Regions from separate parts of the Enterobacter cloacae complex sp. 385G4 genome, predicted to be linked through region 2. Evidence: predicted binding sites of a transcription regulator. Region 2 holds the regulator's gene; each other region holds the start of a gene.
What was found. The regulator PurR, encoded in region 2, represses purine synthesis genes. The targets are predictions, from matches to a motif close to CANGCAAACGTTTGCNTG.
Positions count from the first base shown of each region.

Region 1: the regulator PurR is predicted to act here: its motif matches at 2,071-2,088, upstream of gltS (sodium/glutamate symporter).
Region 3: the regulator PurR is predicted to act here: its motif matches at 3,083-3,100, upstream of gcvT (glycine cleavage system aminomethyltransferase GcvT).

Region 1 is NZ_JBXWDD010000005.1:117,199-127,599, reverse strand. It holds gene AC2FAJ_RS15155 (AsmA family protein) at 1-508, opposite strand, end outside; gene xanP (xanthine/proton symporter XanP) at 628-2,019, opposite strand; gene gltS (sodium/glutamate symporter) at 2,245-3,447, shown strand; gene recG (ATP-dependent DNA helicase RecG) at 3,450-5,531, opposite strand; gene trmH (tRNA (guanosine(18)-2'-O)-methyltransferase TrmH) at 5,535-6,224, opposite strand; gene spoT (bifunctional GTP diphosphokinase/guanosine-3',5'-bis pyrophosphate 3'-pyrophosphohydrolase) at 6,229-8,343, opposite strand; gene rpoZ (DNA-directed RNA polymerase subunit omega) at 8,363-8,638, opposite strand; gene gmk (guanylate kinase) at 8,693-9,316, opposite strand; partial or broken gene ligB (NAD-dependent DNA ligase LigB) at 9,568-10,401, shown strand, end outside.
Region 2 is NZ_JBXWDD010000001.1:287,470-297,870, forward strand. It holds gene mdtK (MdtK family multidrug efflux MATE transporter) at 1-1,303, opposite strand, end outside; gene AC2FAJ_RS01560 (riboflavin synthase) at 1,529-2,170, shown strand; gene cfa (cyclopropane fatty acyl phospholipid synthase) at 2,202-3,350, opposite strand; gene punC (purine nucleoside transporter PunC) at 3,648-4,838, opposite strand; gene punR (DNA-binding transcriptional activator PunR) at 4,953-5,864, shown strand; gene purR (HTH-type transcriptional repressor PurR) at 5,882-6,907, opposite strand; gene cydH (cytochrome bd-I oxidase subunit CydH) at 7,205-7,294, shown strand; gene AC2FAJ_RS01590 (MFS transporter) at 7,456-8,622, shown strand; gene sodB (superoxide dismutase [Fe]) at 8,660-9,241, opposite strand; gene AC2FAJ_RS01600 (C40 family peptidase) at 9,364-10,137, opposite strand.
Region 3 is NZ_JBXWDD010000007.1:178,432-188,832, reverse strand. It holds gene pepP (Xaa-Pro aminopeptidase) at 1-371, shown strand, start outside; gene ubiH (2-octaprenyl-6-methoxyphenyl hydroxylase) at 368-1,546, shown strand; gene ubiI (FAD-dependent 2-octaprenylphenol hydroxylase) at 1,559-2,761, shown strand; gene gcvT (glycine cleavage system aminomethyltransferase GcvT) at 3,159-4,253, shown strand; gene gcvH (glycine cleavage system protein GcvH) at 4,277-4,666, shown strand; gene gcvP (aminomethyl-transferring glycine dehydrogenase) at 4,785-7,658, shown strand; gene AC2FAJ_RS17855 (SDR family oxidoreductase) at 7,727-8,470, shown strand; gene bglA (6-phospho-beta-glucosidase BglA) at 8,522-9,955, opposite strand; gene AC2FAJ_RS17845 (MurR/RpiR family transcriptional regulator) at 10,072-10,401, opposite strand, start outside.

The DNA of each region.
Region 1 (10,401 bases), on a different contig from region 2:
CGCTCATCTGAATCTTCGCGTTTTTACCCAGCACGTTCCCGGCTTCTGGCTGCCATGGGCTGACGCCGCCCGTGACCTTCTGTGCGCTCAGATCCCATTCAGTATTCGGGCTGTTAAAGGCCATGTTGTTCAGCTGCAGACGATCGGCCTGGAAGGGCAGCGGCGCTGTTTGAGGCGAGAGATTCAGCGTGCCGTCGAACAGGGTGATAGTGCCCATGTGCAGCGGAGCGGTGATCTGACGGCTGCTCAGGCCAATATCGACTTTTTTGGCAACTAATGTGGCGGGTTTACCGTCCCGCCCAAAGGTGACATTTTCCAGAATGAGGTGGGAAGGCGATGAAAAGCGGTGATTCATCTTGTCGAAACTGAGTTCGTAGTCGGTATTCACCGTAATCCAGCTGCTGACCTGTGCCGCGCCCCAGCGGGTCTGGAGCAAAATATAGAACGCCAGCAGCACAATAAGCAGGGCTACCAGAAGATAGACGAGTAGCTTTCCAATAAATTTCATGGTCTTCCATCCCGCGAAACGAACATAAGGGAGTTATGCACGATTTATGCGCAATGCTCAAGGCGGGAATGATGTAATTAGATGTCACGGCAGGCATTGACTGCCTGCCGTAAGGGAGATCAGTTCTTCTCAGGCGGGAAAACGAGGTTCAGCACGATAGCGGTGATACCGCCCGCGGCAATGCCGGAAGAGAGCAGGTTTTTAACCCAGTCCGGCGCAAACTGCAGGATCAGCGGCTGCTGGGAGACACCAAGACCAACGGCCAGCGACAGCGCGATAATCATGATTGCGCGGCGGTTCAGCGGCTCGCGGGAGACGATACGCACGCCGGAGGCCGCGATAGTCCCAAACATCACCAGCGTTGCGCCGCCCAGCACCGGCTCAGGAATGTGCTGCACAAAGCCGCTCACCGCCGGGAACAGGCCGAGGACGATCAGCATCAGCGCCACCACGAAACCAACGTAGCGGCTGGCCACGCCGGTCAGCTGGATCACACCGTTGTTCTGGCCGAAGCAGGAGTTCGGGAAGGTGTTGAATACCGCAGAGACAAACGAGTTAAGGCCGTTCGCCAGCACGCCGCCTTTCAGACGCTTCATGTACAGCGGGCCGGAAACCGGCTGCTCAGAGACGTCGGAGGTAGCGGTGATATCACCGATGGTCTCCAGAGAAGTAATCATAAAGACCAGCATCAGCGGCAGGAGCAGACCCCAGTCTATGCCCAGGCCGTAATAAAGCGGCGTTGGGACGGTGATCAGCGCGCTGTTGGTCGGCGCGGTGTTCTCCGGCAGCATCCCCAGCGCCCACGCCAGCAGATAGCCCGCCGCCATGGCGATCACCAGCGAGGCCACGCGCAGGTAAGGGTTACGCTGACGGTTAAGCAAAATAATGATCGCCAGCACCACGCCCGCCAGCAGCAGGTTTTTCGGCGCGCCGAAGGTGTGGTCGCTCATTGCCGCGTAGCCGCCACCTATGGAGGTGAGGCCCACCTGAATCAGCGACAGGCCGATAATCATCACCACCACGCCGGAAACCAGCGGGGTGATCACACGGCGTGCCAGGTGCAGAACGCGGGAGATGACCATCTCCGTGCAGCTTGCCAGCATCAGGGTGCCGAACAGCGCCGCCATCATGGTCGGAACATCCGCACCGCCGGTTTTCAGCGCTGTACCGCCCATGATCAGCGGCGCCACGAAGTTAAAGCTGGTGCCCTGAATCGACAGTAGCCCAGACCCCACCGGGCCCCAGGCTTTAATTTGAATAATGGAGGCCACGCCGGAGGCGAACAGAGACATACTGATAATGTGCTGCGTGTCCTGCGCCGGTAAACCGAGTGCCTGGCAAATCAGCAGCGCCGGGGTGATCACCGCAACAAACATCGCCAGAAGATGCTGGCAGGCGGCAAAAAGCGTCTGCGGCAGCGGCGGTCGGTCTTCAAGGCGGTAAATCAGTTCGCTATTTTGCTTCTGCGCAATCGGTTGCGCATCTGGCGATTCTATGGTGTTAACGGACATCGGCGGCAATCCCACGGTGGAAAAGCGGGCATTTTATCTGACCACCTGGTAAAAGCAAACGATTGCCAGCAAAAAAAAGGAAGAAAATCTGCCGCTGTGAGCAGGTTTTTTACAACCTATCGGAAAAAAAAATTACACTTTTTGCGCCGGGGGCTCATGACGAGCGCAAACCGGCCCAGGATAACGCCGCGTGTGTATGGAATACGCGCATAACAGGAGCCTTTTATGATTCATCTCGATACGTTGTCGACCCTTGTTGCCGCAACGCTGGTTCTTCTGCTTGGTCGCAAGCTGGTCCACAGCGTTTCCTTTCTGAAAAAATACACTATTCCTGAACCTGTCGCCGGCGGTCTGCTGGTGGCGCTGGCCTTGCTGATATTGAAAAAAAGCATGGGCTGGGAAATTGATTTTGATATGTCCCTGAAAGACCCGCTAATGCTGGCTTTCTTTGCCACCATCGGCCTGAACGCCAACCTGGCGAGCCTGCGCTCGGGCGGTAAGGTGCTCGGCGTATTCCTGATTGTGGTGGTGGGGCTGCTGCTGATGCAGAACGCCATTGGCATCGGTATGGCAACGCTGCTGGGGCTGGATCCGCTGATGGGGCTGCTGGCGGGGTCGATTACCCTTTCGGGCGGTCACGGCACCGGCGCGGCGTGGAGCAAGCTGTTCGTCGAACGCTACGGTTTTGAAAACGCGACGGAAGTGGCGATGGCCTGCGCGACCTTTGGCCTGGTACTGGGTGGCCTGATTGGCGGCCCGGTAGCGCGTTATCTGGTGAAGCACTCCACCACGCCGAATGGCAGACCGGACGATGAAATGGTGCCGACCGCGTTTGAAAAACCGGACGTTGGCCGCAGCATCACCTCGCTAGTGATGATTGAAACCATCGCGATGATTGCCATCTGCCTGACCGTGGGCAAAGTGGTTGCGCAATGGCTGGCGGGTACCGCGTTTGAACTGCCGACGTTTGTCTGCGTGCTGTTTATCGGGGTGATCCTGAGCAACGGTCTGGCGCTGATGGGCTTCTATCGCGTGTTTGACCGTGCGGTATCGGTGCTTGGCAACGTCTGTCTGTCGCTGTTCCTGGCGATGGCGCTGATGAGCCTGAAGCTGTGGGAGCTGGCCTCGCTGGCGCTGCCGATGGTGGCGATTCTGGCGGTGCAGGCGCTGTTTATGGCGCTTTATGCCATGTTCGTGACCTGGCGCATGATGGGGAAAAACTATGATGCGGCGGTGCTGGCGGCCGGTCACTGCGGGTTTGGTCTGGGGGCTACCCCAACGGCTATCGCCAACATGCAGGCGATCACCGAACGATTCGGGCCATCGCATATGGCGTTTCTGGTGGTCCCGATGGTCGGCGCATTCTTCATTGATATCGTCAACGCGCTGGTGATCAAGCTTTACCTGATGCTGCCGATATTTGCCTGAGATCAGGCGTTGGAATACCGTTCGGTTTCCGGCATCCAACGCTCAATTAACGCTGCCGCCTGTTCGGGGTAGCGTTCATGAATATGGCGCGCAAGGCGCTGAACTTCTGGGATCATGGCCTGATCGCGCAGTAAATCCGCCACTTTGAATTCAGCATTTCCCGTCTGGCGCGTGCCCAGTAGTTCGCCCGGGCCGCGTATCTCCAGGTCTTTTTGCGCAATCACAAAGCCGTCGTTGCTGTCGCGCAGCACCTGCAGTCGCATCTGGGCGGTTTTTGAAAGCGGAGCTTTGTAAAGCAGCACGCAGTGAGACGCTACCGCGCCGCGGCCAACGCGCCCGCGCAGCTGGTGGAGCTGGGCAAGCCCCAGACGTTCCGGGTTTTCGATGATCATCAAACTGGAGTTGGGGACGTCAACGCCCACTTCGATGACCGTCGTCGCGACCAGCAAATGCAGTTCCCCCTGTTTGAAGGATTGCATCACCGCCTGCTTCTCGGCAGGCTTCATGCGGCCGTGAACCAGGCCAACGTTCAGCTCGGGCAGTGCCAGCTTGAGCTCTTCCCACGTCGCTTCGGCGGCCTGGGCTTCCAGCAGTTCAGACTCTTCAATCAGGGTACAGACCCAGTAGGCCTGACGCCCTTCATGGGTGCAGGCATTGCGCACCCGGTCAATGATGTCGCTGCGGCGCGTATCCGGTATGGCGACCGTCGTCACCGGCGTTCGGCCCGGCGGCAGTTCGTCGATGGTAGAGGTATCCAGATCGGCGTAGGCGGTCATCGCCAGGGTACGCGGGATCGGCGTGGCGGTCATGATCAGCTGGTGCGGGTGGAAGCCCTGCTGCAGCCCTTTTTCCCACAGCGCCAGACGCTGATGCACGCCGAAGCGGTGCTGCTCGTCGATAATCACCAGCGCGAGGCCGTTAAACTGCACCTGCTCCTGAAAGATAGCGTGTGTGCCGACAATCATCTGCACCTGGCCGCTGGCGATGGCTTCCTGCTGCGCAAGACGCGCTTTGCCTTTTTGCTTTCCGGCGAGCCAGCCCACCTCAATCCCGAGCGGTGCGAACCAGGCGCGGAAATTATTGGCGTGCTGCTCGGCCAGCAGCTCTGTCGGTGCCATCAGCGCGACCTGTTTGCCGTGGGCGATGGCGCGTAACGCGGCCAGGGCGGCAACCAGCGTTTTACCTGAGCCTACGTCGCCCTGCACCAGGCGCATCATCGGCACGTCGAGCGCCATGTCGCGCTCAATCTCTGCGGTGACGCGCGCCTGCGCGCCGGTGGGCTTAAAGGGTAGCGAGGCCAGCAGCTTATCTTTGAGCACATCATTCGGGCTTAACGGCTGAGCGTGGAAACGCTGCGCGCCGGCGCGCAGCGCCAGCATGCTCAGGTTATGCGCCAGTAATTCCTCAAGGATAAGACGCCGTTGGGCGGGGTGTTTACCGCTTTCTAAATCGCTGAGCTGCAGCGTTGGCGGCGGGCGGTGCAGGGTGCGCAGCGCCTCGGGCAGGCTCATCATCCCCTGAGCCAGTTCTGGCGGCAGCAGTTCGGTAATGGCACAGGTGTCCAGCAGCTCCAGCGCCTGATCGGTGAGCTTACGCAGCGTCGCCTGCTTGATGCCTTCGGTCGTCGGGTAAACCGGGGTGAGCGTCTCCTGCAGCTCCGGCGTGCTGAGATCGCCCTGCACGCGGTACTCCGGGTGGATCATCTCTGCGCCGTATTTCCCGCGTTTGGCTTCGCCATAGGCCAGCACTCTGCGGCCTGTCGCCAGGCTGTTTTTCATTGCAGCGCTGAAGTTGAAGAAACGCATGGTGAGGATGCCAGTGCCGTCGCTGATCTGACAGGTCATCATCCGGCGTCCGCCGAAAGTGATATTGCAGTTCAGGACTTCGCCTTCAACGGTGGCGTAAATGGCGGGAAGCAGATCGCCAATCTTGTAAAGCTGGGTGCGGTCTTCGTAACGCAGGGGGAGGTGAAGCAGGAGATCCTGCACGGTGTGCAGGCCAATTTTTGCCAGCTTATTGCTTTGCGCCGCGCCCACGCCCGACAGGCTGTTGAGCGGGATAGCATCCAGCAGGCGGCCTTTCATCGGTTACCCGGCGTACTGCATAGTGGCCCACCACTCGGCATCGGCTTCAATTTCGCCCTGCGCGTTGACGTGGGGGTAAGGCAATTTTTTCTGCTTCGCAACGCGAGCCAGCACCGGATAGCCACCTTCAAACAGCAGGCGCTGCTGTTCTTCTTCCGGCAGCATGCTGTTGCTGCGCTCGTACATCCCGGCGTTCTGACGCTGGCGCTGCGCTTCATACAGAATGAGCGCGGACGCCACGGAGACGTTAAGGGACTGGACCATGCCGATCATCGGAATGATGATGTCCCGATCCGCCAGATCCAGCGCTTCCTGGGAGATCCCGGTTTTCTCCTGACCCATCAAAATGCAGGTCGGGCGGGTATAGTCGATTTCGCGGAAATCCACGGCCTTATCGGACAGGTTTGTCGCCAGGATCTGCATCCCGCGTCCTTTCAGATGCGATACGGCATCGCCAATCGTCTGGTGAGATTTGACGGATACCCAGCTGTTACTGCCTGCCGCAGCAGAGACCATGGTTCGCATCCGGTGACCCGGCCAGACGGCGTGCACTTCATGCACGCCGACGGCATCTGCGGTACGGACGATGGCAGAGACGTTATGAGGTTTATGCACCTGCTCCATGCAGACCGTCAGGTCAGGCTGGCGTCTGGCAAGCATTTCGCAGATACGGGCATAACGTTGTGAATTCATAAACCTAGTTTCGGTTTCGGGTGACTTTAATCACGTCCGGCATGACGCGGATCTTGCGCATAATGTTCGCCAGATGCACGCGGTCGCGAGCGGTCAGACGAATAAAGGCGCTATAGACGCGGCCGTCTTTTTCTTCCGTATTCAGGCTCTGAATGTTGGACGAGGCCGTGTTGATGGCTGCCGTCAGGTTCGCCAGGGCACCCTGGTGGTTGAACATATCCACCTTAATTTCGGTGATAAATTCCTGCGCCGTCTCTTTATCCCACTCGACCGCCATAAACTTCTCGGCTTCTTTCTGGTAGCCGCGAATGTTACGACAGGATTCATGGTGGATAACCAGCCCTTTGCCCGGACTGACGTGAGCAATAATCGGGTCGCCAGGGATTGGACGGCAACATTTTGCGAAGGTGATCAGCACCCCGTCCGCGCCTTTGATCGGCAGATGAGCATGGCCGGATGCGCCTGGAGCAGATGGCGTCGCTTCGCCCTGCTGCAGGTTTTTCGCTACCACGACGCTCATCGCGTTACCCAGACCAATTTCCGCCAGCAGATCGTCCAGAGACGTGAGCTTCATACGGTCGAGTTCACGCTGAATATGCTCCGGTGGGATCTCAGCCAGCTTGCGGCTGCCGCCCAACGCGTGGTTAAGCAGTCGACGCCCCAGGCTGACGGAGTCATCGCGCTTGAGGTTTTTCAACAGCTGACGAATTTTGGCGCGCGCTTTGGAACTCACGACAAAGTTCAGCCAGGCCGCGTTCGGACGTGCGCCCGGCGCGGTAATAATTTCGACCGTCTGGCCACTGGAGAGCGGTTGAGACAGCGGGTAAGGCTGTCTGTCGACGCGCGCGCCCACGCAGGCGTGCCCGATATCGGTATGCACGGCGTAGGCGAAGTCGACCGGCGTTGCGCCCGCAGGCAGTTCGACAATGCGGCCTTCTGGGGTGAAAACGTAAATCTCATCCGGGAAGAGATCGGATTTAACGCTCTCGATAAATTCGAACGAGCTACCCGCACTCTGCTGAAGCTCCAACAGGCTCTGCATCCAGCGCTGGGCGCGGATTTGCGCGGTGGTGCTGCTTTCGCCACCGTGCTCTTTGTAAGCCCAGTGTGCGGCTACACCCATCTCTGCCATCTGGTCCATGTCTTCGGTGCGGATCTGCACTTCAACAGGCACGCCGTGCGGACCGATCATCGAGGTATGCAAAGATTGATAGCCGTTCGCTTTCGGAATGGCGATGTAATCTTTCATGCGCCCCGGGCGCGGTTTATAGAGGCTGTGCATCTGCCCCAGCACGCGGTAGCAGGTGTCAGAGTCGTGGACGATTACGCGGAACGCGTAGATATCCATGATCGAGTGAAAACGCTGCTCTTTGAGCACCATTTTGCAGTAGATGGAGTAAAGATGTTTTTCGCGACCGCTGACGCGGCACGGGATTCCCGCTTCCTGCAAACGCCCTTCAATTTCAGAGAGGATCTTTTGAATCATCTCTTTACGGTTACCGCGTGCGGCTTTCACCACCTCTTTAATCACGCGATAGCGGTTCGGGTACAACGCTTCAAAGCCCAGCTCTTCCAGCTCGGTTTTGATGTGGTGGATACCTAAACGGTGCGCCAGCGGACTGTAAATTTCGAGGGTTTCACGGGCAATGCGGCGACGTTTATCCGGGCGAAGTGAGCCCAGCGTGCGCATGTTGTGGGTACGGTCAGCGAGTTTGATGAGAATGACGCGGATATCCTGCACCATCGCCATAATCATCTTGCGGAAGTTTTCGGCTTGCGCCTCTTTCTTGTCGCGGAATTTCAGCTTATCAAGCTTAGAGACCCCTTCCACCAGCTCGGCAACGCTTTTGCCAAACAGCTGTTCCATATCCTGGTAGGTGGCAGGGGTATCTTCGATCACGTCGTGCAGCAGGGCAGCCATCAGCGTTTCGTAGTCGAGTTTCATCTCGGCCAGAATACAGGCTACCGCAACCGGGTGCGTGATGTAGGGTTCACCGCTTGAACGTGTCTGGCCCTCGTGAGCGTCACGTGCAACGAGATACGCCTGCTGAAGACGCTTAATCTGGTCTTCAGGCAGGTAGATTTGAATCAGTTGATTCAGGCTTTCAAACAGATACAAGGGCGACCCGCAGGTTTAATTAACGACGACCTTCAGCAATGGCGGTTACGGCCTGCAGTTCTGCGGCTTCCTGCTCTTGCTGCTCCTGGCGCTCACGCACGTCGAGGATCTGGTTGTTGATCAGACCTTCTTCGATTTCGCGAAGTGCAATAACGGTGGTTTTATCGTTTTCTTCCGGTACCAGCGGATCTTTACCGCCCACCTGCATCTGACGAGCGCGACGCGCGGCGACCAGCACCAGGTCAAAACGGTTACCAATTTTCTCTACAGCGTCCTGAACAGTTACGCGTGCCATACTTAAAATGCTCCACAGGTGAAGAAATGACTGGGCATGATACTGAAAGTGGGTTCAGTCTGCCAACAGTTTGGTGATTAATGCGTCATGTCGCTGCTTCTGGCGGCTCATACGCAGTCGTTCTGCGCGAAGAATGGTTTTGAGATCGCTCAGCGCGGCATCAAAATCATCATTCACAATAAGGTAATCATATTCCGCGTAATGGCTCATTTCTGCAACTGCCTGTTCCATACGCTTTGCGATGACTTCTTCACTGTCCTGACCGCGGCCACGCAGGCGGCGATCCAGCTCATCCTTCGACGGCGGTAAAATAAAGATACTGCGCGAGTCAGGCATTTTCTTGCGAATTTGCTGTGCGCCCTGCCAGTCGATGTCGAGGAACACATTCACGCCCGTCGCCAGAACCTGCTCAATGGTTTCACGCGAGGTGCCGTAGTAGTTACCAAACACTTCTGCGTGTTCAAGAAACGCATCTCTGCCGATCATCGCTCTGAACTCGTCGTGATCCACAAAGAAATAGTGTTCACCGTGCACTTCACCCGGACGCGGCGCTCGCGTGGTGTGAGAAACAGAAACCTGTGTGTCGTACAACGGTTGGGTTTTTAACAGTGCCTGAATAAGGCTGGATTTACCCGCGCCGCTAGGGGCAGAAACAATATAAAGCGTGCCTTGAGCCATGAGAGTCTTTTGTATGTGTTAACGAAGAAGTCCTACATACGGGCTTATTATACACGTCGCCGCTGTGTGACGTAGCCTTTGTCACACTTTTTCCCCTGGATTATTGAATTTTGCGTACCGTTTTCAGGTTTTACCTGCGGTTTGCAGCTATAAAAATTAACGCTGGATAGCGCCTCGCAACGTGAAAGGTTGCTATTAGCGTCGTTTCTCACGTCAGGTTATACCTCCTGCATTGCAAAGGAGGGATAGCGATGTGGCGGTGGATAAGCGGGTTAATGCTGTTGTGGTGTGGTTACGGGGCGGCGGTGTGCCCGGTGTGGTCACAGGCAAAAGCCGAAAAAGAGATTGCGTCATTAAGTGCACAAATCAAACGCTGGGATGAAGCTTACTGGAAGCTGGGGGTGAGCGAGGTCAGTGACGAAGTGTATGACCAGCTCAACGGCCGTTTAACCCAGTGGCAGCGCTGTTTCGGCAACGATTTTGCTGAGAGCGCCCTTCCTGCGCTGGAGGGAAACGTAAAACATCCTGTTGCCCATACGGGGGTACGTAAAGCAGCCAGCAAAGAAGCGCTGGGTCACTGGATGCACGGCCGGAAAAATCTCTGGATGCAGCCAAAAGTTGATGGCGTGGCGGTGACGCTGGTGTATCGCAACGGAAAGCTAGCGCGGGCCATCAGCCGTGGTAATGGGCTAAAAGGCGAGGACTGGACAGCCCGCGTGCGTTTGATCCCGTCCGTGCCCAAGGAGGTATCCGGCGCGCTTGCAAACAGCGTCTTACAGGGGGAGCTTTTCTGGCTACGCGAAAACCACGTCCAGCGGCAGATGGGCGGAATGAATGCTCGCGCAAAAGTGGCGGGCGCGATGATGCGACAAAAGGACAACGCGCTTTTGAGCCAGACAGGAATATTTATCTGGGCCTGGCCGGATGGACCGAAGGGAATGGAAAACAGGCTGTCTGAGCTGTCCAGCGCAGGCTTTTCCCTGACGGCGCGCTATACGTTGCCCGTACAAGCGGTTGATTCTGTTGAAAAACAGCGTTTGGCCTGGCAAAACACGGCATTGCCTTTTGCCACGGATGGCATAGTG
Region 2 (10,401 bases):
TGATCGCCGCCGACGTCAGTCCGATGATAAAGCCCATCCAGAATCCGGCTGGCCCCATGCGATCAACGACCAGATCGGTCAGCGCCAACACGTAGCCAGTAGGCAGACCCAGCACCCAGTAGGCGATAAAGGTAATAAAGAAGATCGAACGCGTGTCTTTATATCCGCGCAATACGCCGCTGCCAATCACCTGGATGGAGTCAGAAATCTGGTAAATCGCGGCCAGCAGCATCAGGTGCGATGCCAGCGTGACGACCTCCGGATTATCGTTATAGAGCAGGGCAATTTGCTCGCGCAGCGCCACGGTAAAAAGCGCCGTGCAAATGGCCATGCAGACGCCAACGCCTAATCCGGTGCGCGCGGCGGTTTGCGCATCAAGCGTCGAGCCTTGCCCCAGGCGGAAGCCCACGCGGATCGTCACTGCTGCGGCCAGAGACATGGGCAGAACAAACATCAGAGAGCTGAAGTTCAGCGCGATCTGGTGCCCGGCGACGTCCACAATCCCCAGCGGGGAGACCAGCAGGGCAACCACGGCAAAGAGCGTCACCTCAAAGAACAGGGCCAGCGCAATCGGCAAGCCTAGCTGCACCAGGCGCGTCATGATGCTCCAGTCCGGCGTGCTGAATCTGTTCTCGTTACGAATATCGCGCATTGAACGGGCGCGTTTCACATAAGCGATCATACTGAAGAACATTACCCAGTAAACCGCAGCCGTCGCCACGCCACAGCCGACGCCGCCCAGCTCCGGCATGCCGAAATGGCCGTAAATAAAGATATAGTTCACCGGAATATTCACCAGCAGGCCGATAAAGCCCATCACCATGCCGGGCTTGGTTTTCGCCAGCCCTTCACACTGGTTACGGGCGACCTGGAAAAAGAGGTAGCCGGGCGCACCCCAGAGCAGGGCGCGCAGATATCCCACGGCTTTGTCTGCCAGCGCCGGGTCAATATTGTGCATGGCGCGGATGATATGACCCGCGTTCCAGAGCACGACCATAATCAGCACAGAGACAAACCCTGCCAGCCAGAAACCCTGGCGGACCTGATGGGCAATACGCTCGCGACGACCCGAGCCATTAAGCTGAGCGATAACAGGGGTGAGGGCGAGCAGCAGACCGTGGCCGAACAGGATGGCCGGCAGCCAGATTGACGTGCCGATGGCAACGGCCGCCATATCGGTGGCGCTGTAGCCACCCGCCATTACCGTATCCACAAAACCCATTGCGGTCTGGGCCACCTGCGCGACGATCACTGGTATAGCCAGTGCCAATAGCTGGCGCGCTTCATTCATGTACTTCTGCACGTGAACACCTTTATTTTGTAGTTATATGAGAGACTAAAAAAGCCGCCGAAACGGGCAGCAAGAAGAAAATGCAGGGGGGTGCCAGCTATTGTAGCGGGCTTTAGCTATTTATCTAGTGAAAAAATCGCCAGAAAATGCGCTCCGCTGGCAACCTGTTTTTCCAACTGTTATTGTGGTGGGATTAAACGGTGTCACCACCGTCCGGAAAAAACAGGAGTTGTAAGCATGTTTACTGGTATTGTGCAGGGCACCGCCAAAGTGGTGTCCATTGATGAAAAACCTAATTTTCGTACTCATGTTGTAGAGCTGCCGGAATATATGCTCGACGGCATAGAGACCGGCGCCTCGATTGCCCATAACGGCTGCTGCCTGACCGTCACCGAAATTAATGGCAACCAGATTAGCTTTGATTTAATGAAAGAGACGCTGCGTATTACCAACCTGGGTGAACTGGTGGTGGGGGATACCGTCAACGTTGAGCGCGCGGCGAAGTTCAGCGACGAGATTGGCGGCCATCTGATGTCCGGGCATATCATGACCACCGCCGAAGTGGCGAAAATCGTCACATCAGAAAATAACCGTCAAATCTGGTTTAAAGTGCAGGACCCGTCATTAATGAAATACATCCTCTATAAAGGGTTTATTGGCATTGATGGGATTAGTCTGACGGTGGGAGAAGTGACTCCGACGCGTTTTTGCGTGCATTTAATTCCCGAGACGCTGCAGCGCACCACGCTGGGTTCGAAAAAACTGGGGCATCGCGTGAATATCGAAATCGATCCGCAAACCCAGGCGGTTGTAGATACCGTTGAGCGCGTGCTGGCCGCAAAAGAAGCCGCAATAATTAAAGCTGTAGAAGACGAATAAAAAATAACCCCGGCTGACCGGGGTTATTTTTCTAGCGTGCGACCCGCAAGCCGTGTTCAATCCCACGGCTAAAAACAACCTGCCAGAGCTGAATATCTCGCGCGCGAAACGCCCCCGCGCAGGCATTCAGATAATAGCTAAACATCCGCTTGAATCGTTCAGAATAGTTGTCCGCAATTTCAGGCCAGGCTTCCTGAAAACGTGCATGCCACGCCATTAACGTGGTGTCGTAATCCGCGCCGAAGTTATGCCAGTCTTCCATCACGAAATGGGATTCGCTGGCGTTGGCAATCTGGCGTACGGACGGTAAACAGCCATTCGGAAAGATGTATTTGTTGATCCACGGGTCAACGTTATTGTCGGTCCGCTTAGAGCCGATGGTGTGCAGCAGGAAAATACCGTCCGGTTTCAGATTACGGTCCACCACCTCGAAATAGGTGTCGTAATTTTTCGGCCCGACGTGCTCGAACATGCCCACGGAAACGACCCGGTCAAACTGTTCGTTCAGATCCCGGTAATCCTGCAGGCGGATATCCACATCAAGCCCCAGGCACCGCTCCTGCGCCATTTTTTGCTGTTCAGCGGAAATGGTGACGCCGACCACGCTGACGCCGTAGTGCTTCGCCATAAAATACGCCAGCCCGCCCCAGCCGCAGCCAATATCCAGCACGCGCATACCGGACTGCAACTGCAATTTCTCGCTAATCAGGCGCAGCTTGGCCTGCTGAGCCTCTTCAAGCGTCGACGCCTCTTTCCAGTAGGCGCAGGAGTATTGCATGAAGGGGTCCAGCATGCGGCTGAACAGATCGTTGCCGAGATCGTAATGCTCTTTGCCGACGATCCAGGCACGCTTTTTACTTTGCAGGTTAAAGAGACGGGCAGAGGCGACACGCAGGGTGTCTTTAAGATTACGGGGGAGCTGTTTTTCCAGACCAGCACGCAGCACGCTGGCGAAAAAAGTATCCAGCCGTTCGCATTCCCACCAGCCGTCCATATAGCTTTCCCCCAGGCCTAGCGACCCCTCGCGCAACACGCGTTTAAAAAAATCGGGATGTTTAACCTGAGGATCCGATGGGGATGATCCGTTGATAGTGATGCCTGCCCGACCTAACAGTTCACTGACGATCCGGGACCAGTTATCGTCCGGAACGCTGACTTCTTCTATACACGATGAACTCATAGCTTCTCCATCACCCTACTGTGATCAGAACCTTAAAACAGCGTAGACGCTTTTTTGGTTTGTGAGAAATCTCACGGTAAATACCGCGAGGCTAGTATCCGACGTAGAACAGAGGAAGGGAGATAACCCTTGCCGAAATGCCTTCCATGGTAAAACGGGAGCACTCCGGCTCCCGTTAACACATAATATTTATCGTATTTAATCGAACCAAATTTAGTATAGGCCTCAAAATTTGGTGATTCAATAGAAAATTCTTAGCAACCTAATCACTGAAAATTAACATAGTTTTTGGCGCGATTAGGCATGCGAGGTTTCTACCTGCGTGCTCTCATCCTGAGCGGAAGCCTGCATGCGATAGCCTATGACGGCCAGCGCAACGGTAGCCAGCATCACGCTGGTTGTCGTCAGCAGCGGCGTGGCAATCAGCGCGGAGACCACCAGGCTTGCCAGGAAGCACAGCCCCAGCTGCAGGGTGTTCTGCAGCGCAGCCGCGCGGCCTGTCGCCTGCGGGAACGGACGCAGCGCCTGCGCCACAACGATAGGGTAGATCGCCCCGTTCGCGATGGCCATCACGCAGAATGGAATCAATATTTCGGCCAGACCCGCGCCCGGAATAAACCCAACGGCCCAGGTGCCAATGACGCTCAGCGCATAGAGCACCAGCAGCCACGGCAGCATCTGCTGGCCTTCCCATTTTTGCAGCGCCGCGCGACAGCCGTACCCGCCCACCAGGAACGCGATGGTCTGCGGAACGTAGCTCAGGCCAATGGCCGCCGGGCTATAGCCCATATCGTGCAGAATAAACGGCGAACCGGTCAGCCACGCGAAGAAGCTCGCCGAGCAGGCGGCATAGATCAGAACGTTGCCGCGATACGCTTTCGCGCTCAGCAGGGAGGTGAAGGTAATCGGCTTCGCGTCTGCGTGCGCCTCTTTTTTATGCGCGGGCTTGAGGGCGAACGCCGGCAGCATCAGCACCAGCGTGATGGCAAACAGCGTGGCAAAGATGGCCTGCCAGTCAAAGTGCGCGAGGATCCAGCTGCCCAGCAGCGGGGCGAGGGCCGGTGAGAGCCCCACCAGCGGCATGATGGTGGCGAAAATACGGTTAGTGCGGTTCGCCGGATAGTAGTCGGTGACCAGCGCCTGCCAGGTCACGGCCGCGGCACAGACGCCGACCGCCTGAACAAACCGCAGCACCAGCAGCCAGGTGGCATCGCGCACCCATAGCATCCCCAGGCAGCCCACGGCAAAAATGGCCAGCCCCAGCAGCAGCACCGGTTTACGCCCAAAGCGATCCGAAAGCGGTCCCCAGAGCAGCTGCGCGAAGGCAAAACCGGCCAGGAACAGGCTCAGGCTGGCGCTGATGGCGGCAGCAGGGGTTTGCAAATCTTCCTGCATGGCGGCAAACGCCGGCAGGTACATATCGGTGGCCAAAAAGCCCAGCACGCTTAAGCCGCCGAGCCAGACTAAAAAACCTTTCCTGGGTTGCACTGTTTTATTCTCCTGAGGAGGCAGGTATACGTTGGCGCTGAGTGTAGGGAGTGCAAAGCCGCTTGTGAAACGCTAATATTTGTCGGGTGCATTCAAATTTTTTGCAGGCAGAAAATGTGGTCAGATTATTCTCTTGAAGTGGTCGATGCTGTCGCGCGTAATGGCAGCTTTAGCGGAGCGGCGCAGGAGTTGCACCGCGTCCCTTCGGCCATCAGCTATACTGTGCGACAGCTTGAGGAGTGGCTGGCGGTACCGCTGTTTGAACGGCGGCATCGTGATGTTGAATTAACGCCCGCAGGGGCGTGGTTTTTAAAGGAAGGGCGTTCTGTTATCAAAAAAATGCAGATCACCCGCGAGCAGTGCCAGCAGATCGCGAACGGCTGGCGGGGCCACCTTTCCATTGCGGTGGATTACATCGTTAAGCCCGAGCGCACCCGGCAGATGATTGTCGATTTTTATCGGCATTTCTCTGACGTAGAACTGCGGGTCTCGCAGGAGGTGTTCAACGGCGTCTGGGATGCGCTGGCGGACGGCAGGGTAGAGATGGCGATTGGCGCGACCCAGGCGATCCCGGTCGGGGGACGTTACGCCTTTCGCGATATGGGGATGCTGAGCTGGAAATGCGTGGTGGCAAGCGATCATCCCCTGGCGGCGACGGAAGGGCCGCTGAGCGACGATACGCTGCGCAGTTGGCCGTCGCTGGTGCTGGAAGATACCTCCCGCTCGCTGCCGAAGCGAATTACCTGGCTGCTGGACAACCAGCGGCGGGTTGTCGCCCCTGACTGGGGATCGTCGGCGACGTGCCTCAGTGCCGGGCTCTGCGTAGGCATGGTGCCCGCCCATTTTGCACGTCCGCGAATCGACACCGGTGAGTGGGTTGAGCTAACGCTGGAGAATCCGTTCCCGGATGCGGCCTGCTGCCTCACCTGGCAACAAAATGATGTCTCGCCGGCGATGGCCTGGCTGCTGGACTATCTGGGGGACAGCGAAACGCTTAACCGGGAGTGGCTGCGGGAGCCAGACTGACTGGCTCCGCAATGAGCTTAACGACGGTAGTCGCGGAACGGGCCATCCGCAACGGAACGGCGTTCGATGAGGCGAGGGTGAACTTCAATGGACTGTGACTCTTCACGCTTGTTGACGATCCTGTCCAGCAGCATATTGAAGGCGGTTTCACCCAGTGAATCTTTCGGCTGGTGAATGGTGGTTAACGCTGGCGTGAAGAAGCGCGCGTTGCGCACGTTGTCATACCCGATCACGGAGATGTCCTGCGGTACGCGCAGACCCAGCTCGTCGGCCGCACAGAGGGCGCCCATCGCCATGATGTCGCCCCCGCAGAAAACGGCGGTTGGACGGTGAGGCTGGGAGACGATCTGCTGCATCGCGCGGTAGCCTGATTCCGGCTCAAAGTCGCCCTGCACGATCCAGTTTTCCGGCACGGTGATTAGCGCTTCTTCCATCGCTTTCATAAAACCGGCCAGGCGGCCCGCGCCGGTGTTGCGTTCCAGCGGACCCGGGATCACGCCAATCTCGCGGTGGCCGCGTTCGATCAGATAACGGCCCGCCATGTAACCGCCTTCGAAGGCGTTATCGATAACGGAGTCGGTGAAGTCGGCGCGCGCTTCGCCCCAGTCCATCACCACCATAGGGATATGGCGATACTCTTCCAGCATCGACAGCACGGATTCCGGGTACTCTGAACACATCACCAGCAGGCCGTCCACGCGCTTTTGCGCCATCATCGACAGGTAGGCGCGCTGTTTTTCAATGCTGTTCCAGGCGTTGCCGAGAATCAGGGTATAGCCTTTCTGGAAGCAGTTTTTTTCTACCGCTTCAATGATCTCGGCAAAATAGGCCGCTTCGCTGCTGGTCGCCAGCAGACCAATAGACTTGGTGTGATTAACCTTGAGGCTCCGCGCAACCGCGCTCGGCGAGTAGTGCAGCTCTTTGATCGCTGCCCAGACGGCGTTGCGCGTCTCTTCCGCCACAAAACGGGTTTTGTTAATTACATGTGATACGGTTGTAGTGGAAACGTTTGCGCGTTTTGCTACGTCTTTAATTGTTGCCATTAAATGTCACTCCAGACCATATCCTAAACTCCTGAAAAACTTGAAGGTAAACGTTTGCCTTCTCTCACCCTTATCACGCAATTTTGAATTGCGGCACGCCGGGAAAACGACACGGGACGTCAGGAGGGGGTCAATGGCCGGTACGCTAATAAATTTAGCGTGGAATTTTGGCCTATCTTGATGAAAAGGGGAAGAGGTAAAGTGTTTATCAGCTTAAATCCAGGAAGATTTTTGACGTAAACTGTGCAAAAATGAGCAAGCTCACTTTTCGTGGGGGGATTAAAAGGAGAAAAATTGATGAGTTCCGATCTGAAGTTTTCGCTGTTCACCACCGTTATTGTGCTGGCGCTGATTGTGGCGGCTGGCCTGACGGCTGCGCTGCATTGATTTACGCGGGGGGAGTCTTCTCCCTCCCGAACGCTCCGATTGTTACTTCTCTGGCAAAAATCTTTTGCCATTTTGTTAACTTCTCATTTTTTGTGATTGATGTCATGCTTTCCGCTTCTTTGTTCTGTGTCACCACATGACACGGCATCCGGAGTTGACGCATGAAAATCAATTTTCCCCTGCTGGCCCTGGCGATTGGCGCTTTTGGGATTGGCACCACTGAATTCTCCCCGATGGGGTTACTGCCCGTTATCGCCCGTGGCGTGGACGTCTCGATCCCGGCCGCCGGGATGTTAATCAGCGCCTACGCCATCGGCGTGATGGTGGGAGCGCCGCTGATGACGCTTCTGCTTTCGCACCGTGCGCGCCGCAATGCGCTGATTTTCCTGATGGCGATTTTCACCCTGGGCAACGTGCTTTCGGCCATTTCGCCGGATTACACCACTCTGATGCTGTCGCGCATTCTGACCAGCCTCAACCACGGTGCTTTCTTTGGTCTGGGCTCGGTCGTGGCCGCAAGCGTGGTGCCAAAACACAAGCAGGCCAGCGCCGTGGCCACCATGTTTATGGGGCTGACCATCGCTAACATCGGCGGTGTTCCTGCGGCAACCTGGCTGGGCGAGGTCATTGGCTGGCGGATGTCCTTCCTGGCGACGGCCGGATTGGGCGTGGTCGCGATGGTGGCGTTGTTCTTCTCCCTGCCAAAAGGCAGTGCGGGTGAACGCCCTGATGTACGCAGAGAGCTGTCGGTGCTGATGCGCCCGCAGGTACTTTCCGCGCTGCTGACCACCGTGCTGGGGGCAGGAGCGATGTTTACCCTCTACACCTACATTTCGCCGGTCTTACACGACATTACCCACGCAACGCCACTCTTTGTTACCGCGATGCTGGTGCTGATTGGCGTCGGCTTCTCGATTGGCAACTATCTCGGCGGGAAATTTGCTGACCGTTCCGTGAGCGGCACGCTGAAGGGCTTTTTAACCCTGCTGATTGTCATTATGGTCGCGATCCCGTGGCTGGCGCAGAATGAATTCGGTGCGGCGATTGCGATGGTTGTCTGGGGCGCTGCCACCTTTGCCGTGGTGCCGCCGCTGCAGATGCGCGTGATGCGTGTTGCCCATGAGGCGCCGGGTCTCTCGTCTTCCGTGAATATCGGGGCATTCAACCTCGGCAATGCGCTGGGCGCCGCCGCCGGAGGCGCCGTGATTTCAGGCGGTCTGGGGTACAGTTTTGTGCCGGTGATGGGGGCGATTATTGCCGCGCTCGGCCTGCTGCTGGTGATGATGTCCGGCCGTAAACAGCCTGAAGCGGTTTGCACGGCTGAATAAGCAAAAACGCAGAAGGGTTACCCCTTCTGCGTGTCTCTTACGCGGCGAAGTTCTTCGCGACAAAGTCCCAGTTAACCAGAGCCCAGAAGTGCTCCAGGTAGTTCGGGCGCGCGTTGCGGTAATCAATGTAGTAAGCATGTTCCCACACGTCCACGGTCATCAGCGGCGTAGCGCTGGTGGTCAGCGGGGTGCCCGCGTTAGACGTGGACACGATAGCCAGTTTGCCATCCGCCTCTTTTACCAGCCACGTCCAGCCAGAACCGAAGTTCTTGATGGCGGCATCGGTAAACTTCGCTTTAAACTCAGCAAAGCTGCCAAAGGCGGCGTTGATGGCGGCTGCCAGTTCACCGGCAGGTTCGCCACCGGCATTCGGCGCCAGGCAGTGCCAGTAGAAAGTGTGGTTCCACACCTGAGCCGCGTTGTTAAAAACGCCACCCTCTGAGCTGCGAACGATCTCTTCCAGCGTTTTGCCTTCAAAATCGGTGCCCTTGATGAGGTTGTTCAGGTTAGTGACGTACGTCTGATGATGCTTGCCGTAGTGGTATTCCAGGGTTTCCGCAGAAATGTGCGGTGCCAGGGCGTCTTTTGCATACGGTAGTGCAGGTAATTCGAACGACATTGCTTCTCTCCTTATTGTATTTTGTGTTGCCAATAACCCTACAGACAACAAGGACAGGATAGCAAATTGAAAGGGTATGCAAAAGAGGAACTTACCCTGCCGCAGATGCGGCAGGGCAGGGATTAACGAATGGTTTTTGGCGTCATGACGCGACGCGCGCCGACGTAATGACGTACCCAGTAATCTTCGCTGAGCGAGGTGATCTGAATGTCCTGACCGCTGCGCGGAGACTGGATGAATTTCCCGTTGCCGACGTAGACGCCCACGTGGTCAGCCGTACCGCGACCCTGCGTGCGGAAGAAGACCAGGTCGCCGTTTTCCAGCTCACCCCGGTTAACCGGTGACGCATCGCGCAGGTGATACATCTCATTGGCGGTACGTGGAATACGGAATTTAACCAGATCTTTGTAGGCGTAATAGACGAGGCCGCTGCAGTCGAAACCGGTACGCGGCGAACTGCCGCCCCAACGATAAGGCTTGCCAATCTGCCCCATCAGTTTATTCATCGCGGTTTTTTGCGCTTTTTGCACACGCACTTTATGCACATCCGCCAGCTTTGTTACCTTCGTGCATTTTGCTTTATGGCCTTTACGGGTAATGCATTTTTCTGTAACGAGGTTAGCGGCGGTCTGCGAAGCTTTATTTTTGGCGGTGCGGGTAGTGCGGGAAGATTTTGTTTTCGTCTTGCTGGAAGCGGTTTGTTTAGTCTGAGCGGTGGTTTTTTTCTTGTCGTTCTTGCTGCTGGTTTTTTTCTTACGTTCTGTGGCTTTCACCAGATGGCTTTTTTGTACAGCAGATTGCCGCGCCTGCTGAGAGGCGTTTGCCGCTGGCGTTAACGTGAGTGATGTAAACAGTAAAGCACAGAGCGTGATCGAGATTTTAGTTATCCGCGCCACTGGGCAGTCCCCTGATATATGCAGGTCATCAATAATACCCGCGTGTGATTTACAAAGCCCGTCGATTCTAATCCATAAAAACCCGAGAAGTTAATAGCATTTTTCAATCTAAAAACGTGTTTCGTTAGCAAGTGCAAAAAAATTCATCGTTCTGACGCACAATTGTTCACTCTCTAAGCAAAACCCTGACGGGCGAAGGGGTAAACACCATTTGCAATGCAACTTTTGTGGAGTCGGGGTAAAATATATAAACGTGACGAAAAT
Region 3 (10,401 bases), on a different contig from region 2:
TGGTGCGTATCATGATTACCGGGCTGGTTAAGCTTGGGATCCTCAAAGGGGATGTCGACACCCTGATTACCGAGAATGCTCACCGCCCGTACTTTATGCACGGCCTGAGCCACTGGCTGGGGCTGGACGTGCACGACGTGGGCGCGTACGGCCCTGAACGTTCGCGCGTGCTTGAACCGGGCATGGTGCTGACCGTCGAGCCGGGCCTGTACATCGCGCCGGATGCCGACGTGCCAGAGGAATACCGCGGAATTGGCATTCGTATTGAAGACGACATCGTCATCACCGAAACCGGCAACGAAAACCTGACCGCGAGCGTGGTGAAAAAAGCGGACGATATCGAGGCGCTGATGGCAGCGGCGCGCGTATGAGCGTGATTATCGTTGGCGGCGGCATGACTGGCGCCACGCTGGCGTTAGCCATCTCGCATTTGACGAAGGGGCAGCTTCCGGTGCATCTGGTTGAAGCCGTCGCGCCGCAGGCGAAGAATCACCCTGGGTTTGATTCCCGCGCCATTGCTCTGGCGCAGGGCACCTGCCAGCAGCTATCCCGCATTGGCATCTGGCAGGCCATCGCCGACTGCGCTACCGCCATTAATACCGTGCACGTGAGCGATCGCGGTCATGCCGGGTTTGTGACGCTGGATGCCCATGATTACCGTATTGACGCGCTGGGTCAGGTCGTTGAACTGCACGATATTGGCCTGCGCCTGTTCCGCCTGTTGCAGGACGCGCCGGGCGTCACGCTGCACTGCCCGGCACGCGTTGCCAGCTTCACCCGCAGTGAAGACGCGGTCAGCGTAACGCTGGACAATGGCACCGTGCTTGACGGACAGCTTCTGGTGGCGGCTGACGGGTCGCGCTCGGCGCTCGGCACCCAGTGCGGCGTAGAGTGGCGGCAGCAGCCTTACGGGCAGGTCGCGGTCATCGCGAACGTCTCGACCGCAGCAGAACACAACGGCCGGGCGTTTGAGCGCTTCACCCAGCACGGCCCGCTGGCGATGCTGCCGATGACGGGCGGGCGCTGCTCGCTGGTCTGGTGCCACCCGCAGGAAAAGGCCGAAGAGGTTAAATCCTGGTCCGACGAACGTTTTTGTACCGAGCTGCAGAAAGCCTTTGGCTGGCGGCTGGGGCGTATTACCCATGCCGGGAAACGTGCGGTCTATCCGCTGTCGTTAACCACGGCATCACAGTCTGTTTCTCACCGCGTGGCGCTGGTCGGCAACGCGGCGCAAACCCTCCACCCCATCGCCGGACAGGGCTTTAACCTTGGCCTGCGGGATGTGATGAGCCTGGCCGAAACGCTTTCGCAGGCGTGGAGCGAACAAAAAGACTGTGGCGCATACCCGGTGCTAAGCCATTACCAGACGCGACGTCAGGCCGATAAAGAGGCGACAATTGGCGTCACCGATGGTTTAGTCCATCTCTTTGCCAATCGCTGGGCGCCGCTGGTTGTTGGCCGCAACCTCGGGCTGATGGCGATGGAACTGTTCATTCCGGCACGTGACGTGCTGGCGCAGCGGACCCTGGGTTGGGTCGCGCGTTAAGGAGTTATCACTGTGCAAAATGTTGATGTTGCCATCGTTGGCGGCGGAATGGTTGGGCTGGCGCTGGCCTGTGGATTACAGGGCAGCGGCCTGCGCGTGGCCGTGCTGGAGCAAAAGCAGCCCCAGCCTGTCGCATCAGATGCTCCGCCGGAACTCCGCGTGTCGGCGATTAACGCGGCCAGCGAAAAGCTTTTGACGCGTCTCGGCGTCTGGTCAGATATCGTCGCCCAGCGCGCCAGCTGCTATCACGGCATGGAAGTGTGGGACAAAGACAGCTTTGGCCATATTGCCTTTGATGATGAAAGCATGGGCTATAGCCATCTGGGGCATATCGTTGAAAACGCGGTGATCCACCACGCGCTGTGGCAGAAAGCAGAGCAGTGCAGCGACGTGACGCTGGTTGCGCCTGCGCAGATCCAGCAGGTGGCATGGGGCGAAAACGAGGCGTTTATCACCCTGCAAAGCGGCGACATGCTGACCGCGCGTCTGGTGGTCGGTGCCGACGGCGCTAACTCCTGGCTGCGCAACAAGGCTGATATCCCGCTAACGTACTGGGATTACCGCCATCATGCGATGGTGGCAACGATCCGCACCGAAGAGCCGCACGGCGGCGTTGCGCGGCAGATTTTCCACAACGACGGCATACTGGCGTTCCTGCCGCTTGCCGATCCGCACCTGTGCTCGATAGTCTGGTCCCTGGTGCCGGAGAAAGCGCAGCAGATGCAGGATGCGACGCCGGAGGCCTTTAACCAGGCGCTGTGCGTGGCGTTTGATAACCGCCTTGGCCTGTGCACGCTTGAAAGCGAGCGTCAGGTATTCCCGTTAACCGGCCGCTACGCGCGTCAGTTTGCGGCGCACCGCCTGGCACTGGTGGGGGATGCGGCCCATACCATTCATCCGCTGGCCGGGCAGGGTGTTAACCTCGGCTTTATGGACGCGGCGGAACTGGTGGAAGAACTGCGTCGCCTGCACCGTGAAGGTAAAGATATCGGCCAGCATCTGTATCTGCGTCGCTACGAGCGCAGCCGCAAGCACAGTGCGGCGATGATGCTGGCAGGAATGCAGGGCTTCCGCGAGCTGTTTGCCGGGGCAAATCCGGCGAAAAAACTGCTGCGCGATATCGGCCTCAAGCTGGCCGACACCCTTCCCGGCGTCAAACCTCAACTTCTTCGTCAGGCAATGGGTCTTAACGATCTTCCCGACTGGTTACGCTAACCTCGATCCCCGTCACACTTTATTTTCCCGGCCTCTGCGTCGGGGAAATCCCCTCGTTTGAAATATTCTAATTCCACGCCATTTTTCGCATTAGTTATTCTCATGTCGTGATTTATACGTGACGGAAATTCGGCCCGTTTTTCCGCATGAAATATCACCATGTGCTAAATCCTGTTAGATCATTGTTAATTTTGTGCGGGGTTAATCGCATTTTTCCAGTGAATAACTCTGTAGGCTTTTCAGCGTTTTTTGGTCATAAGCTAATGTGATGACCCGTTTTACCTTATGGTTAACCGCCGGTTTCGGTGGTAAGTTCAGGTAAAAGAGAACGTTTGCGTCGGCATTCGGGAACGAGGCCGATACCGAGTTTCACGGTGAATTTTTCAACGAGGACAAGATGGCTCAACAAACTCCTTTGTACGAACAGCACGTGTTATGCGGCGCCCGCATGGTGGACTTCCATGGCTGGATGATGCCGCTGCACTACGGCTCGCAGATAGATGAGCACCACGCGGTGCGCACCGATGCCGGTATGTTCGACGTGTCCCACATGACGATTGTCGATCTGCGCGGTAGCCGCACCCGGGAGTTTTTGCGTTATCTGCTGGCAAACGACGTCGCCAAACTGAAGACGCCGGGTAAAGCGCTCTATACCGGCATGCTAAATGCCTCGGGCGGCGTGATTGACGACCTTATCGTCTACTACTTCACCGAAGATTTCTTCCGCCTCGTTGTAAACTCCGCCACCCGCGAAAAAGACCTCTCCTGGATCACCCAACACGCCGAACCCTACGCCGTCGACATCACCGTCCGTGACGATCTGTCGCTGATCGCCGTGCAGGGACCAAACGCGCAGGCAAAAGCCGCCTCTCTCTTTAACGACGAGCAGCGCACCGCCACCGAAGGCATGAAGCCGTTCTTCGGCGTGCAGGCGGGGGATCTGTTTATCGCCACCACCGGCTACACCGGTGAAGCGGGCTACGAAATTGCGATGCCGAACGAGAAGGCCGCCGATTTCTGGCGTGCGCTGGTAGAGGCGGGCGTGAAGCCTGCGGGTCTGGGCGCGCGCGATACGCTGCGTCTGGAAGCGGGCATGAACCTCTACGGTCAGGAAATGGATGAAGGCGTCTCTCCGCTGGTGGCCAACATGGGCTGGACCATCGCGTGGGAACCGGCTGACCGTGACTTTATTGGCCGTGAAGCGCTGGAGATGCAGCGCGAGAAGGGCACCGAACAGCTGGTGGGACTGGTGATGAAGGAAAAAGGCGTGCTGCGCGGCGAGCTGCCGGTGCGCTTTACCGATGCTGACGGCAATCATCGCGAAGGCGTGATCACCAGCGGTACCTTCTCCCCGACGCTGGGCTACAGTATTGCACTGGCACGCGTGCCAGCGGGCATTGGCGAAACGGCGGTGGTGCAAATCCGCAACCGCGAAATGCCGGTCCACGTGACCAAACCGATTTTTGTTCGCGCCGGTAAGCCGGTCGCCTAATCATTTTTATCAGGAGAACTTCAATGAGCAATGTGCCAGCAGAACTGAAATACAGCAAAGAACACGAGTGGCTGCGCAAAGAGGCGGACGGCACTTACACCGTCGGGATCACCGAGCACGCGCAGGAGCTGCTGGGCGACATGGTGTTTGTCGACCTGCCTGACGTGGGCACGACCGTTAGCGCGGGCGACGACTGCGCCGTGGCGGAGTCCGTAAAAGCGGCGTCTGACATCTACGCACCGGTAAGCGGTGAGATTGTTGCGGTCAACGACGCGCTGAGCGACTCGCCAGAGCTGGTCAACAGCGAGCCGTATGAAGGCGGCTGGATCTTCAAGATCAAAGCCAGCGACGAATCGCAAGTTGCCGCGCTGCTGGATGCAACCGCGTACGAAGCACTACTGGAAGACGAATAACGTTGTGCCGGATGGCGCTGCGCTTATCCGGCTTACAGGGCCCGGTAAGCGGTAGCGCCACCGGGCAACAGCGTTACAGATAACTACGATTCACTGCACGTATCAGGAACCATCGCTCATGACACAGACTTTAAGCCAGCTTGAAAACCGTGGCGCCTTCATTGAACGTCACATTGGGCCGGATGCTCAGCAACAGCAGGAGATGCTGAAGACGGTTGGCGCGGATTCATTAGACGCACTGATCGGCCAGATTGTGCCAAAAGACATCCAGCTTGCCACGCCGCCTCAGGTAGGGGAAGCCACCACGGAGTTCGCCGCGCTGGCGGAGCTGAAGGCTATTGCAGGCCTCAACAAGCGCTATAAGTCTTACATTGGCATGGGCTACACCAACGTGCAGTTACCGCCGGTTATCCTGCGCAACATGCTGGAAAACCCGGGCTGGTACACCGCTTACACCCCTTATCAGCCAGAAGTCTCCCAGGGGCGTCTGGAAGCGCTGCTGAACTTCCAGCAGGTGACGCTGGATCTGACCGGTATGGATATCGCTTCCGCCTCTCTGCTGGATGAAGCGACCGCCGCTGCCGAAGCGATGGCGATGGCAAAACGCGTGAGCAAGCTGAAAAATGCTAACCGCTTCTTCGTGGCGGCGGACGTGCATCCGCAGACGCTGGACGTGGTGCGCACCCGTGCAGAAACCTTCGGCTTTGAGGTGATCGTCGACGACGCCGACAAAGTGCTGGATCACCAGGACGTCTTCGGCGTGCTGCTGCAGCAGGTGGGTACCACCGGCGAAGTTCACGACTACGGCGCGCTGATTGCCGAGCTGAAATCCCGCAAAGTGGTTGTCAGCGTTGCCGCCGATTTTATGGCGCTGGTGCTGCTGACGGCGCCGGGCAAACAGGGCGCGGATATTGTATTCGGCTCCGCGCAGCGCTTCGGCGTGCCGATGGGCTACGGCGGCCCGCACGCGGCGTTCTTCGGCGCGAAAGATGAATTCAAACGCTCCATGCCAGGCCGTATCATTGGCGTGTCAAAAGATGCTGCCGGTAATACCGCGTTGCGCATGGCGATGCAGACCCGCGAGCAGCATATCCGCCGCGAGAAAGCGAACTCCAACATCTGTACTTCCCAGGTACTGCTGGCAAACATCGCCAGCCTGTATGCGGTATTCCACGGTCCGGCTGGCCTGAAGCGCATTGCCAGCCGCATTCACCGCCTGGCCGATATTCTGGCCTGCGGCCTGCAGCAGAAGGGCCTCAAGCTGCGCCACGCGCACTACTTCGACACCCTGTGCGTGGAAGTGGCAGACAAAGCCGCCGTGCTGGCGCGCGCGAATGCAGCAGAAATCAACCTGCGCAGCGACATCCACAACGCGGTCGGCATTACGCTGGATGAAAGCACCACTCGCGACGATATCCTGAGCCTGTTCAGCGTGTTGCTGGGCGACGCACACGGTCTGGACGTTGATACGCTCGACAAAGAGGTCGCGCTCGACAGCCGCTCCATTCAGGAAAGCATGCTGCGCAATGACGCGATCCTGACTCACCCGGTGTTCAATCGCTATCACAGCGAAACCGAGATGATGCGCTATATGCACTCTCTGGAGCGCAAGGATCTGGCGCTGAACCAGGCGATGATCCCGCTGGGCTCCTGCACCATGAAGCTGAACGCCGCGGCAGAGATGATCCCGATTACCTGGCCTGAATTCTCCGAACTGCACCCGTTCTGCCCGCCAGAACAGGCGGAAGGCTATCACATGATGATCAACCAGCTTTCAGACTGGCTGGTGAAGCTGACCGGTTACGACGCGCTCTGCATGCAGCCGAACTCCGGCGCGCAGGGTGAATACGCGGGCTTGCTGGCGATCCGTCACTATCACGAAAGCCGTAACGAAGGTCACCGCGATATCTGCCTGATCCCAAGCTCCGCCCACGGCACCAACCCGGCCTCAGCCCAGATGGCGGGCATGGAAGTGGTGGTGGTCGCGTGCGATAAGAACGGCAACATCGATTTGGCCGACCTGCGTGCGAAAGCCGAGCAGGCGGGCGACAAGCTCTCCTGCATCATGGTGACCTACCCGTCCACCCACGGCGTGTACGAAGAGACCATCCGTGAAGTGTGCGAAGTGGTGCACCAGTTTGGCGGTCAGGTATACCTCGACGGCGCGAACATGAACGCTCAGGTGGGCATTACCTCTCCGGGCTTTATCGGCGCGGACGTGTCGCACCTGAACCTGCATAAAACCTTCTGCATTCCGCACGGCGGTGGCGGCCCGGGCATGGGACCAATCGGCGTGAAAGCGCACCTGGCGCCGTTTGTGCCGGGGCACAGCGTGGTGCAGATTGAAGGCATGCTGACCCGTCAGGGCGCGGTCTCTGCGGCCCCGTTCGGCAGCGCATCAATTCTGCCAATCAGCTGGATGTACATCCGCATGATGGGCGCGGAAGGGCTGAAGCAGGCGAGCCAGGTGGCTATTCTGAACGCCAACTACATTGCGACTCGCCTGAAGTCTGCCTTCCCGGTGCTCTATACCGGCCGCGACGGTCGCGTGGCGCACGAGTGCATTCTGGATATTCGTCCGCTGAAAGAGCAGACCGGCATCAGCGAGCTGGATATCGCCAAGCGTCTGATCGACTACGGCTTCCACGCGCCAACCATGTCGTTCCCGGTTGCGGGGACGCTGATGGTGGAGCCGACCGAGTCTGAAAGCAAAGCCGAGCTGGACCGCTTTATCGACGCGATGCTGGCCATCCGAATGGAGATCGACCGCGTGCAGGACGGCGAATGGACGCTGGAAGATAACCCGCTGGTCAACGCCCCGCATACCCAGCACGAGATGGTGGCAGAGTGGAACCACGGTTACTCCCGCGAACTGGCCGTCTTCCCGGCAGGCGTGGCAAACAAATACTGGCCGACCGTGAAGCGTCTTGATGACGTTTACGGCGACCGTAATCTGTTCTGCTCCTGCGTGCCGATGAGCGAATACCAGTAATTATTTGCCATACTGTAGGCCGGGTAAGCGTAAGCGCCACCCGGCTTTTTTTTATCTGGAGGTTGTGAATGGCAATTGCACTGGTCACCGGCGCGAGCCGGGGCATTGGGAAAGCCACCGCGCTGCAGCTGGCACGTGAAGGCTACACCGTGGCGGTGAACTATCACCACAACATTAAAGCCGCGACGGACGTTATCAATCAGATCGTTGAGGCCGGCGGTAAAGCGTTTGCCGTGCGTGCGGACATCAGCGATGAAGCTCAGGTGCTGGCGATGTTTGACAGCATCGATCGTGAAGGTGAGCCGCTTCGCGCGCTGGTCAATAATGCAGGCATTCTGTTTGAGCAATCCACCATTGAGAATCTGTCCGCAGAGCGCATTAACCGCGTGCTGGCGACCAACGTCACGGGCTACTTTCTCTGCTGTCGTGAAGCGGTGAAACGCATGTCCACCAAGCATTGCGGCAAGGGCGGGGCGATTGTGAATGTCTCTTCCGCTGCGTCTCGTCTGGGCGCGCCGGGTGAATATGTCGATTACGCTGCTTCTAAAGGCGCGGTAGATTCGCTGACAACCGGGCTATCGCTGGAGGTGGCGGCGCAGGGCATTCGCGTGAACTGCGTGCGGCCTGGGCTGATTTATACCGATATCCATGCTTCCGGCGGAGAGCCGGGGCGAGTGGATCGCGTGAAATCGTTACTGCCGATGCAGCGCGGCGGCCAGCCGGAAGAGGTGGCGCAGGCGATTGTCTGGCTGCTGAGCGAGAAGGCGTCTTACGTGACGGGCAGTTTTATCGAGCTGGCTGGCGGGAAGTAAACCCCTCATCCTAACCCTCTCCCCAAAGGGGAGAGGGAACTGCGCCCGGCGTTAAAGTTTCTCGCCGTTGCTGGCAATCACGCCTTTATACCACTCGAAGCTCTTCTTACGGGAGCGCGACATGTCGCCCGTGCCATCGTCGTGCTTGTTGACGTAGATAAAGCCGTAGCGCTTGCTGTACTGACCGGTGGTGAACGACACGCAGTCGATGCAGCCCCACGGCGTATAGCCCATCAGATCCACGCCATCGTGCGTGACGGCTTTGATCATCTCTTCCACGTGGGCACGCAGGTAGTCGATGCGATAGTCATCGTTGATGCTGCCGTCTTCTTCCACCTTGTCGTAGGCACCGAACCCGTTCTCAACGATAAACAGCGGTTTCTGATAACGCTCGTACAGTTCGCACAGGGAATAGCGCAGGCCCACCGGGTCAATCTGCCAGCCCCAGTCGGACGCCTTCACGTGCGGGTTCGGTACGCTGCCTTCGAAGCCGGAAATGGCGTCACCTGTGCCGCCTTCCGCCTTCACCGCATTGGTCATGTAGTAGCTGAAGCCTAAGTAGTCGCAGGTACCTTCACGCAGGATCTGCTCGTCGCCCGCCTCCATTTTGATGGAAAAGCCGCGGCGCTCCCACTCGTTCAGCACGTAGGACGGGTAGTAACCACGCAGCTGGACGTCGGTAAAGACATAGCGCTCGCGCATGGATTCCTGGGCGAACATCACGTCTTCCGGCTTGCAGGAGAACGGATAGAGCGCCACCATCGCCAGCATGCAGCCGACTTTCATCTCCGGGTTGATGCGGCGCGCGGCTTTCACCGCCAGGGCGCTGGCCACAAACTGGTGGTGCAGCACCTGGTACATGGTCTCTTCCGGGTTGTCATGTTCGGTGTAGACCACGCCCGAGCAGCAGTAGCCGAACAGCGGGGCGCGCCAGTTGCGCTGGTTGTTGATTTCGTTGAAGGTCATCCAGTATTTGACCTTGTGCTTGTAGCGCTCAAACACCACTTCCGCGAAGCGCACAAAGAAATCGACCACTTTGCGGTTGGTCCAGCTACCATACTCCTGCACCAGGTGCAGCGGCATTTCGAAGTGGGAGAGGGTGATCACCGGTTCGATGTTGTACTTCAGCAGCTCATCGAACATGTCGTCGTAAAACTTCAGCCCTTCTTCGTTTGGCTGCGTTTCGTCACCTTTCGGGAAGATGCGCGTCCAGGCGATAGAGGTACGGAAACACTTGAAGCCCATCTCGGCAAATAGCTTGATGTCTTCTTTATAGTGGCCGTGGAAGTCGATGGCTTCGTGGTTGGGGTAGTATTTACCCGGCACCACCTCCTGCGTGATTTCGCGCGGCACGCCGTGTGCACCGCCGGTCAGCACGTCGCAAATGCTTGGCCCTTTGCCGCCTTTGTTCCAGCCGCCTTCAACCTGATGAGCGGCAACCGCGCCGCCCCATAAAAAATCTTTCGGTAAGGTTATTTTTTTCATCGCTGCTATTCTCAATAAATGGCTTATTGGCATTGAGTCTAGCAAAGCGAAATTGAATGTCACGATATAACAATTTGCGAAAATTGTGATTTGTCACATCGAAAAAACAGGGTGTTTTATTCCGTCAGTTTTTTCGCCAGCTTGCGTCCGAGAGATTCCAGAATATAAATGACGGGAATTTGCGTGGTGATATCGTAGACGCCGCCAATTCGCGTCTGGGGAACGTGCCAGGAGAGATTAAAGTCCGCCAGTTTTGCCAGGCGCGAGTGCTCGTGGCTGGTGATAGAGAGCACCTTGCAGTGATGCAGGCTGAACTGGCTGGCGAAGCGCAGGATCTCCTCGGTTTCGCCCGAGACGGAGAGCACAATCGCCAGCGCATTTTTCGCCATATCATTGGTAACCGGGAAATAAGGGTCATCAATATGATTACTGAATTTACCAATATT